Regions from separate parts of the Psychrobacillus sp. NPDC093180 genome, predicted to be linked through region 3. Evidence: riboswitches for the same ligand, from Rfam matches in the RefSeq annotation. Region 3 holds a riboswitch; each other region holds the start of a gene.
The links. A riboswitch is a leader RNA that binds a small molecule or an ion and turns the genes downstream of it on or off. The one in region 3 is predicted to bind lysine.
Positions count from the first base shown of each region.

Region 1: linked by a shared signal. The riboswitch ahead of ACIP9W_RS19230 (transporter substrate-binding domain-containing protein) and the one ahead of ACIP9W_RS10245 (Na+/H+ antiporter NhaC family protein) in region 3 are both predicted to bind lysine.
Region 2: linked by a shared signal. The riboswitch ahead of ACIP9W_RS01060 (aspartate kinase) and the one ahead of ACIP9W_RS10245 (Na+/H+ antiporter NhaC family protein) in region 3 are both predicted to bind lysine.

Region 1 covers NZ_JBIVOJ010000015.1:60,742-64,028, reverse strand. Annotated here, with positions in the region: gene ACIP9W_RS19240 (amino acid ABC transporter ATP-binding protein) at 1-254, opposite strand, end outside; gene ACIP9W_RS19235 (amino acid ABC transporter permease) at 270-1,022, opposite strand; gene ACIP9W_RS19230 (transporter substrate-binding domain-containing protein) at 1,086-1,931, opposite strand; lysine riboswitch at 2,058-2,242, opposite strand; gene ACIP9W_RS19225 (purine-cytosine permease family protein) at 2,497-3,287, shown strand, end outside.
Region 2 covers NZ_JBIVOJ010000001.1:204,108-207,394, reverse strand. Annotated here, with positions in the region: gene ACIP9W_RS01065 (YslB family protein) at 85-498, shown strand; gene ACIP9W_RS01060 (aspartate kinase) at 926-2,146, opposite strand; lysine riboswitch at 2,239-2,418, opposite strand; gene uvrC (excinuclease ABC subunit UvrC) at 2,476-3,287, opposite strand, start outside.
Region 3 covers NZ_JBIVOJ010000006.1:37,632-40,918, forward strand. Annotated here, with positions in the region: gene ACIP9W_RS10245 (Na+/H+ antiporter NhaC family protein) at 1-1,491, opposite strand, end outside; lysine riboswitch at 1,584-1,766, opposite strand; gene yunB (sporulation protein YunB) at 1,814-2,590, opposite strand; gene ACIP9W_RS10255 (bifunctional metallophosphatase/5'-nucleotidase) at 2,630-3,287, opposite strand, start outside.

The sequences.
Region 1 (3,287 bases), on a different contig from region 3:
ACCATCCCCAACTTTGTGCGATATGCATGTATATCATGTTTGTCGTCTAAAATATTTTCACCGTTATAAATAATTTGACCGCCACTTGGTTTTTCTAAAAGATTAATACAACGAAGAAGCGTGGATTTACCTGATCCAGAAGAACCGATTATACTGACCACTTCCCCTTTTTTAACAGAGAAATCAATGTCTTTTAGTACTTCACGTGCTCCAAAGGATTTGCTTAAATGTTGTATATCAACTACTTTTTCCATTATTGCTCCTCCTTCTTAGCTTTCTTTTGTATTCGTTAAAGTTACTTGCGCTGGCTGACCAATCATGCTGTAGTTTTCAGGTCCATCTAGTTTTCTTTCAAAATAACGTAGAATTAGTGTTACTGTATAGGTCATAACAAAGTACAACACACATGCCACGAAAAACGATTCAAAATAACGGAAGTTGTTTCCTGCAATCGATTTTGTTTGGAAAAATAACTCCGATACACTAATGACGTTTAGTACAGATGTATCTTTAATATTAATGATAAATTGGTTACCCGTTGCCGGTAATATATTACGAATGACTTGTGGTAAAACTACATGGAGCATTGTTTGTATATGATTCATCCCGATTGCTTGAGCAGCTTCGAATTGCCCTTTTTCAATAGAAATGACTCCACCACGTACAATTTCTGCCATATAAGCTCCTGTATTTATCGATACAATGAAAACAGCTGCCACTAGGGCATTCATATCAATATTAAAAGCTAGCATGGATCCGTAATAAATAACCATTGCCTGTACAATCATTGGTGTTCCACGGAAAAATTCAATATATACAGAAAGGATTATATTTACTACCTTTAGTAATATTCGTTTTGCTGCTCTTTCAGGCAGCGGAATTGTGCGTATAACTCCTGCTAATAAACCGATAACTGAACCGATTATTGTACCGATTATAGAAATTAATAAAGTAATTCCTGCTCCCCGAAGGAACATCGGCCAGTTATCGGAAACGATTGATACTACCCACTCGAAACTCATCATATTCCTCCTTTTAAGCGTAAAAAACGACTGCAATAAAATTGCAGCCGATATGTTTCGTCATTATTCTGCAGCTGGTTGATTTTTTATCGCATTATCCATAATTTCTTGACGTTCTTCTTCTGAGATTTTTGCTAAGATCTCATTAATTTTTTCTGTTAGTTCACTATCTTTTGTAAGCCCTACTGCAACTGCCGTTTCTTCTTCCGATGCCTTGAATCCTTCTGTAAATTCAACCATTACAAAGTTTTCATTTGCAGAAGAAGCACTAATTCCTTCAGGGCGCTCGGATACATAACCATCGATTTTACCTGACTCTAATGCAACGCGCATTGCTGGAAAATTATCCATAGCAGTTTGTTTTTTTACACCGTCAATTTGATCGATCACACCGTAATGGGAAGTGTTTAGCTGCCCAGTCACTTTTGCCCCTTTAAAATCTTGAATGGATGTAGCATTCTCATAAGGTCCACCTTTTTTTACAACCATTACAAAATTAGATGTATAGTAGTTATCAGAGAAGTCGATTGTGGCTTTGCGTTCCTTTGTAGGAGACATACCTGCCATTATTGCATCAATTTTACCTGATGTTAAAGCAGGAACTAAACCATCCCATTCTGTTTTAACAATGACCAATTCTTTGCCTAAGCCTTCTGCAATTTTCTTAGCCATTTCTACATCGTATCCACCTGCATATTCTGAGTTGCCTTGAAGTTTCACTCCACCGTTAGAATCGTCCATTTGTGTCCAGTTAAATGGTGGGTATCCAGCTTCTAAACCGATTGTAAATGTATCGCTTTCTTGAGTTGACGCGCCTGAACCTGCTTTTTCTGTGTTATCCGTTCCACATGCTGCTAAAAGTAATAAGATTGATACGAACATTGTTAGTAATAGAAATTTATTTTTCACTTGTATTTCTCCCCTTTTATTTTTAGTTTATGTTTGAAAACAATAAAAAAGGACAACCTATAAAAAAGACCTGAGATGAACTCAGGTCGCAATTTGTATAGTTGCCCTAAATCCTCTACTTTACCCAAATGAGATAGCACACCACAATAAACCGGGACGTTTAAAGTGGACAGTCCTGCAGTTGTTCACTGCAGACCCAGCATGTAATACGGAGAAATATTTACAAACTTCGGCGACATTTCCTTCTCCCTAGCATCATTGCTTCTCAAACTCCGCTAAGGACTAATAAATATCGCGCCTCTACCCCACTTATCAAGTGAGGTCATATTTAATTAATTTATGTTTCATAGTCTACAACAACATCAGATATGTGTCAACCAGCTATTCATAATGACTTTTTAAACTTCCAAAAAAATCATATTTCATATGCCCTTAAAAACACTAGATTTGATAAAATATTGCCTTTATTGATATAATGGAAAATGGATGAATTGGTGAACGAATCTTTTTACAATAAAATGGAAGTTTAATATTCATAAAATTATACAAAAAGGGAGTTGATATTATGGGATCTGTCCAAGTCGCAGATCACAAAGTGTCAGAAGAAATGAAAGATGATTATTCATTAGACAGAGTGCCAAGAGATCAGAGAAAAGCGGGTTGGTTTAGTATAACTAACATCACTTTTGGGATAGCAACGGCCATTTTTTATTTTCAAATGGGAAGCGTTATGGCACTTCAATTCGGAGCCATCAATGCCATCATATCCTCCATATATGCGATAATTGTTGCTGGTATACTCGGAACGTTCATCACATATCTTTCAGCAAAATCCGGTATGAACGTCAACTTATTATCTAGGGGTGGAGGTTTTGGTTACATAGGTGCATCGTTAACCTCATTCATTTATGCAACAAACTTCATCATGTACTGTGCATTTGAAGGCCTAATTTTAGTTTCCGCAGTTCACACCTTCTTCCCCATCATACCAGAATGGGCACTAATCATTTTCTTCGGATTAATTGTAATTCCACTAAATTGGTTTGGAGTCAAGCAACTCGATAAATTACAAAAGTGGTCATTGCCAATTTTTGTTGTTTTCTTGGTGACTGCCATTACTATATCATTTTACAAACCTTCCGTTTTTGAAGGGGCTTTTTGGACTTATATGCCAGAAGGTGTTCAAATGGGTGGACAAGCTTTACTTCTATGTATCGGAATGCAACATGGGATAATGGGTTTAACAGCCTTAATTTCTTCCGATTATGCACGATTCCTTAAGCCAAAAGACATTAAATTTGGTTCTTTTATGATTGGGTTTATACCACAAATTTTCTGTTTCGGTGTAATGGGAGG
Region 2 (3,287 bases), on a different contig from region 3:
ACTATTCCATTACCACCAAGAAATTATTTATGATAAAATAGACGAGGACAAATGATACTCACTTTTTGAAAGAAGGGTTGCTACTTGAATGATAAGGAACATTCACATGTAACTTCCTTTGGATATGAATTACTAAGAGACCACGTGCTTGCTTCTATTCTCGGAAAACATGAAAAAGATATTTTATATTGGGCTGGAAAAGATCTTGCTCGCAAGTTTCCACTTTACTCGATGGAAGAAGCCATTACATTCTTTCAACAAGCAGGTTGGGGAACACTAGAGTTAGAGAAAACAACAAAAGACTCTGCATTTTATACCTTACATACGTTCAATTTACCTCAAAGTGGAAAAATAAGAAGCCACCGATTAGAAGCAGGCTTTTTAGCCGAGCAACAACAGAAAATTGGCGGTTATTTAACAGAATGCTACGACGAAGAACCAAATAAAAACGGAACTGTTTCCTTTCAAGTAAAATGGGATGTAAAAGTTACTAAATAAGCATTGAATGGCTATCAAGCCATCCAATGCTTTTCTTTTTAAATGTGAATACATGGTTAAAACTGACGGCGCTTCGCTTTCTGCGGGCGAGCGACGAATCTTCTCGCAAGAATCTACCGTGTTAAACGCTAAAATTTCGTAGTCGCTGAATAAATAATCCCTGAAAATGGCTAAGGGCAACTAAACTGCAGTTGAAAGCAACCATTTCTATACTGAGAGCAACCAAATTAGCACAAGGGCAACCAAAATACAGATGAACGCAACCAATTTTTCATATAACAAGTTTACTTGAAGTGAGACGTTAATGATTTTGTCATGTTCGAGACGAAATTAATAGCGACTCTTTGAATCCGAGCGGACACTCCAAGCAAAGCAAACAAGGGTCGTAACAATGTCACGACCCTTACCCTCCTGGTTGCCTGATCAGTTATTGCTTGATCGCCAAATCGAATTCATCGTGCAGGGCATTGGCTGCTTGAATCATCTCGTCTTGAGGGACAACAACAGAAACTTTTATCTCGGATGTACTTACCATCTTCACCGGAATATTTTCTTTTCGAAGTCGATCAAACATTTGCGCGGCAACTCCCGGATTGGAGACCATTCCTGAACCAACGATGGAAACTTTCGCTAAGCCTACCTCAAAGTCCGCAAATGTAAAGCCGAGCGTTTTTTTGTGGGTTTCAAGAACCGTAATTGCTTCTGCTAACGACTCTTTTTTGATAGAGAATGAAACAGCAGGTCTAACACCATCTACAATGGATTGTACAATAATATCAACATTAATATGATTTTCTGCAAGAGTCGTAAAAATGGATGCTAGTGAACCATTAAATGGTACATCATACTCAATTGTTAATCGCACTATATCCGATTCAAATGCTACCCCACGTACTACTAAATTATTTTCCACATCTACTTCCTCCTTTAAAATTGTTCCTTCATTTTCTGAAGAGCTTGAACGTACTCTTAATGGTATTTTATAGTTTTTTGCAAATTCGACTGCTCTTGGATGAAGTACTCCAGCACCTAGATTAGCAAGCTCAAGCATTTCATCGTATTCTAATTGTTCTAGCTTTCTAGCATTTGTAACGTATCTTGGGTCCGATGTATATACCCCTTCTACATCTGTATAAATATCACATACATCCGCTTCAATCGTTACTGCAATGGCAACTGCGGTTGTATCTGACCCACCTCTTCCCAGAGTTGTGATTTCTCCATTATTTGAAACCCCTTGAAAGCCAGCAACAATTACGATCTTATCTTCTTTCAATAAGTCGCTTATTTTAGAGCCATCCATTTTCTCTACTCTTGCATTTTTATGTACATTATCTGTCACGAGGCCTGCTTGCCAACCAGTTAGAGAAACGGCGTCTAGACCTAGTGCATTTAATTGGATCGCTAGTAATGACATAGTCACTTGTTCACCAGTCGAGAGTAGCATGTCCATTTCGCGTTTAGATGGATTTTCTGTTATTTCATTCGCTAAATTTACCAACTCATCTGTTGCTTTGCCCATTGCTGATACGACTACAACAATATCATGTCCTTTTTCTTTCTCTTTACTGATTCTGTTTGCTACGCTCGCAATTTTTTCTGTAGTTGCTACAGAAGTACCACCGAATTTCATCACAATTTTACTCATGGATATTCTCTCCCTTGTTTATCTGTAAGGATTAAAAAATGCTTTCCACATATTGTGAAAAGCATTGTCTCATACACGGTCAAATAATGTCCATGTGAGATAGCCCTCCAGAATACTGAATTCTGACAATCCTACATTTCTTCAATGCAGAACCAACCTAGAACAGGAAAAGCTATACTAGGTTTCGGCAAATGACCCTTTCCTTTAGCGATTGACGGATCTTTTCATCCTCCCGCTAAGTACTCTTGTCAGTTTGCACCTCTATCTTCACTTCATGATAGTGAATATTAAATTGTATCAACCATAACACAAGAAAATTCAGAAGACAATTACTTTTTCTGAAAATGTTCCACCATTGTCTCTGCTAGCTTTCTAGAAAGCCCTGCTTCTATAAATTCTTCCTTCGTCGCTACCTGCATTTTCTTGATTGATCCGAAATGCTTTAATAGTGCTTTTTTTCGTTTCGGACCTATTCCTTCAATACCATCTAAAGAAGAAGCGATTGTATGTTTCCCTCTTTGTTGGCGATGGAATGTAATAGCAAAGCGGTGTACTTCGTCTTGAATACGCTGTAACAAATAAAATCCTTCACTCGTCCGCTTCATTGGAATTATATCAATAGGATTTCCATATAGTAGCTGCGAAGTTTGGTGCTTGCCATCTTTTGCAAGTCCAGCAATAGGAATTTCCAAGCCTAACTCATCCTCTAAAATTTCTCGAGCAGCTTCTATTTGTCCTTTTCCTCCATCGATAATAATGAGATCTGGTAAAGGTAAATTTTCTTTCAATACTCGTGTGTATCTTCTGCGAATGACCTCTCGCATCGCTCCGTAATCATCATGTTTGGCAGCAGTTCTCGTCTTATATTTTCGATAGTCCTTTTTATATGCTTTGCCATCTACAAAGACAACCATCGCTGAAACAGCGTCGGTTCCATGTATATGAGAATTATCAAATGCTTCAATTCGGTTTGGAGTGGCAATCCCCATTACATTACCTAATTCCTCCACTGCTCCTATCGTACGCTCTTCTTGTCTTTCAATCAGCTGGAACTTCTCACTTAAGGCCAGTACAGCATTTTTCTTCGCAAGATCTACTAAGTTTTTTTTCAAGCCTTTTTGAGGAGTGAACACTTTCATCT
Region 3 (3,287 bases):
AAGTCCTATTAAAATGGAATCTGTTAAACCAAGAACTAAATAGCCTATCGCCGCTATAATAGCACTAATAATCGCATATGGTAATTGCGTCATAACATGATCGATTACATTAACCCCAGCTCCAGTAGCTGACATGATGGTTGTATCCGAAATCGGTGAACAATGATCTCCAAATACTGCTCCGGCTAGAACCGCTGCAAGTACTGGCAACAATAACTCTGGTTCTATCGCCATAATAATACTAGCACCAATTGGCAATAAAATACCAAATGAACCCCAAGAAGATCCAGTAGCAAATGCCATAAATGCCGTTAATACAAAGAGCAATGCTGGAATAACGCCGACCGGAATATTATTATCCGTTACAAGGTTAGCTAAAAATACACCTGTTTCTAATGCATTGATCAAGAAGGATAAAGACCATGCAAAAATTAAAATAAATATAGCAGGAAGCATGGAACGAATCCCTGTCACGATAGCTTTCCACACTAAATTAACGCTCGCTTCTGGATTAGTATTAAATTGTCGCACATACAGGGCAATAGCCAAAATCGTCGCTACCAATCCCCCAATAAATAAAGAAAATGGCACATCGGTATTTTCAAAAATAACAAATAAATTTAACTGATAACCAGAAAGGCTATAGCCTGTCCAAAACATGGCAAATAACGTCACTACAATTAACGATACAATCGGCAACACTAAATCCAATACTTTACCATAATTATTTTCCGGGAAATTTCCTTGTAGATTTCCTGGGTTTGGTTTAGACGAATCAAAAAGCTCCCCAGTTTCTATCGCTTTCTTCTCGTGCTTTTTCATTTCCATTAAGTCAAAGTCTGTCCATGCTAGGAAAAAAACAATCGCTAAAGTCGCAAGCACATAAAAATTCATAGGTGCCATTAACACAAATGCCTCAAGTGGCGTATAAGCAGTTACTGCATGCGTTGCAAAAATAACTCCTAACTGACTGATTAAAAACGCACCCCAACTTGAAACGGGTGACACTACACAAACAGGAGCAGAAGTAGAATCGATAAAATAAGAAAGCTTCGCACGTGAAATGCGATGCGAATCAGTAATAGGTCTGGCAATTTGACCAACTGCTAACGCATTAAAATAATCATCTACAAATATGAGTATCCCTAAAAAAGCTGTTAATAATTTCGAGCCACGGCGAGTTTTAATTTTTTTAATCGCCCATGCCGCAAATGCTGTACTACCGCCTGATAAACTTACAAACGCTGTCACAACACCAAGCATTAATATAAAAAGCAAAATATAAATATTATAAGCATTTAACCCTTCTTCCCAAAAAGAAGTTCTAAATGATTCCCATAATAATAGCAACGAATCCACTGGAGCAAAATTTTCTACCAGAAGCGCTGCAGATACAATTCCAACCCCTAAAGATAAAATAACTCGCTTCGTTACAAGCACCATAATGATTGCAAGTAACGGTGGCAATAAAGAAAAAATCGTATTTTCCAAAACCTATTCCTCCTCAAAAATATAAAAAGCCAACCTACATATGTATATAGGTTGGCTTCCACTATTGAATTTAAGCATAAAAACGATTATTTACCATCTGTAGCTCACCATTTATATTTTCATATAAATGACAGTGTTATTCTTTTTTAGAATAACCCCAACTAAATATCGTTTGACGGACTATATTTAGCTTCGGCAAAACTTCCTTTCGTATACGATCATAAGCGTCATCTTCCTGTATAGTACTATTAAGCTCTGCAGCCTCTACCTATTATATTCATTTTCTCTATTGTAACAGTTGTTTCTGTTTTCTCTGGAATTTTTATTTTTCAGGTAACGGAATCGGCACCTCAACAGACGGAGCAGCAGAACCATCTCCTCCAGTATAAATATGTGGCACTTGCCCTTGCACTAATCCCATGGCTACGGGAATCTTTTGTTCGACAACACTCATTTTACTAGCAAGCGGTACAATAACTTGGACATTTACTTTAATATGAATACTCACTTCTACATACGCATTATTAATACCAAAGTTTTCGATAGTCGGTACAACAGTAGATTGAACATTTCCAATCACATGAAACCGAATAGGAATTTTAGGTCCTAAATTACCGATTAGCGGTATATTCGTTGCCTGCCCCATCGGCACAAAAAATACAACTCCGCCTTGATCTTCCATCGTTGTTTTATCGTATTCAATATCATCTAGATAAGGTAAACTCGATAGATTTCCCTTTTCTGCTTGTTCTAGATGGGCTTGCACCAAACTGTTCGTATCCGATAAGACACGATTAATAATTTCTGTATTAAATTTCGTCGTTACCATATTGGTGCTACCATTTGTTGATGGTACTTCCTCGATAATATCGTTTACATCTAAAACGTTCGCTGTCCTTGAGTTAATTGCTTTACTAATAACCATTGATGCGATTTTATTGGTTTGTACTTCCGCATAATCCAGATAAGTTGGAGTCAATTGGTTGTTAACGAAATAAAATACGCCTGCAACTGATAAGATAAATAACATTATTAGTATAGCTAGTTTTCGCTGAGCAGAAAAAAAAGGAAAACGCTTTTTTTTACGATAGAATAGCAAAAAATCCCCCTTATTACTATTATGTAATAAGAAGGATTATTATGCTTGACTCAGTAACTGATTGCCGTACCACTTAACTACATCACGTATTAACTCCGGCATATAGTATTCTTTCGTTGCAAATTTAAAGGAAGGAAAAAAATAACCAAATGTGAACATATCAAGTGTCGCCAATGTATACACTTTTTCAAGTAACAATCGTTCATCACCAATAAATACATCCCCATGCTCATCTTCCATCAATTGCTCGAAAATAATAGCCCCTAAGTATTTGCCTCTAAACCCGAGCCCCTTTACCTCTAAGTGTGGCCATTTCTCATTTTTAGATTGCTCCACAATTTCCAATAATTCCGCTCCTGTTAATGTGATAACACATGGATTTATCGGATGTGGCAAACATCGATGTAAGTCGCTAGCACTAATAGGACCAATCTGTAAGTCTGTTAAAAATATCCCAGCAGGAAACATCGCACAATCAGCTTTCGTAAAGGTAAGCAAAGCATTACCGAAAAATCTAGACATATCGGAAGGACCGAACCAATCTTTGTGCAAAAAGGTCTCATTCTGAAGAACAGCTTCAGAAAGTTCCTCGTTACCAAGAGCTTCCCACTTTTTCAGTTGCAGATCAAGATCTTTCGGCTTTGCTAAAGTATCTGTGGCATACAGCATGGCTTGCTTCGATATGATTGTTTTTGTC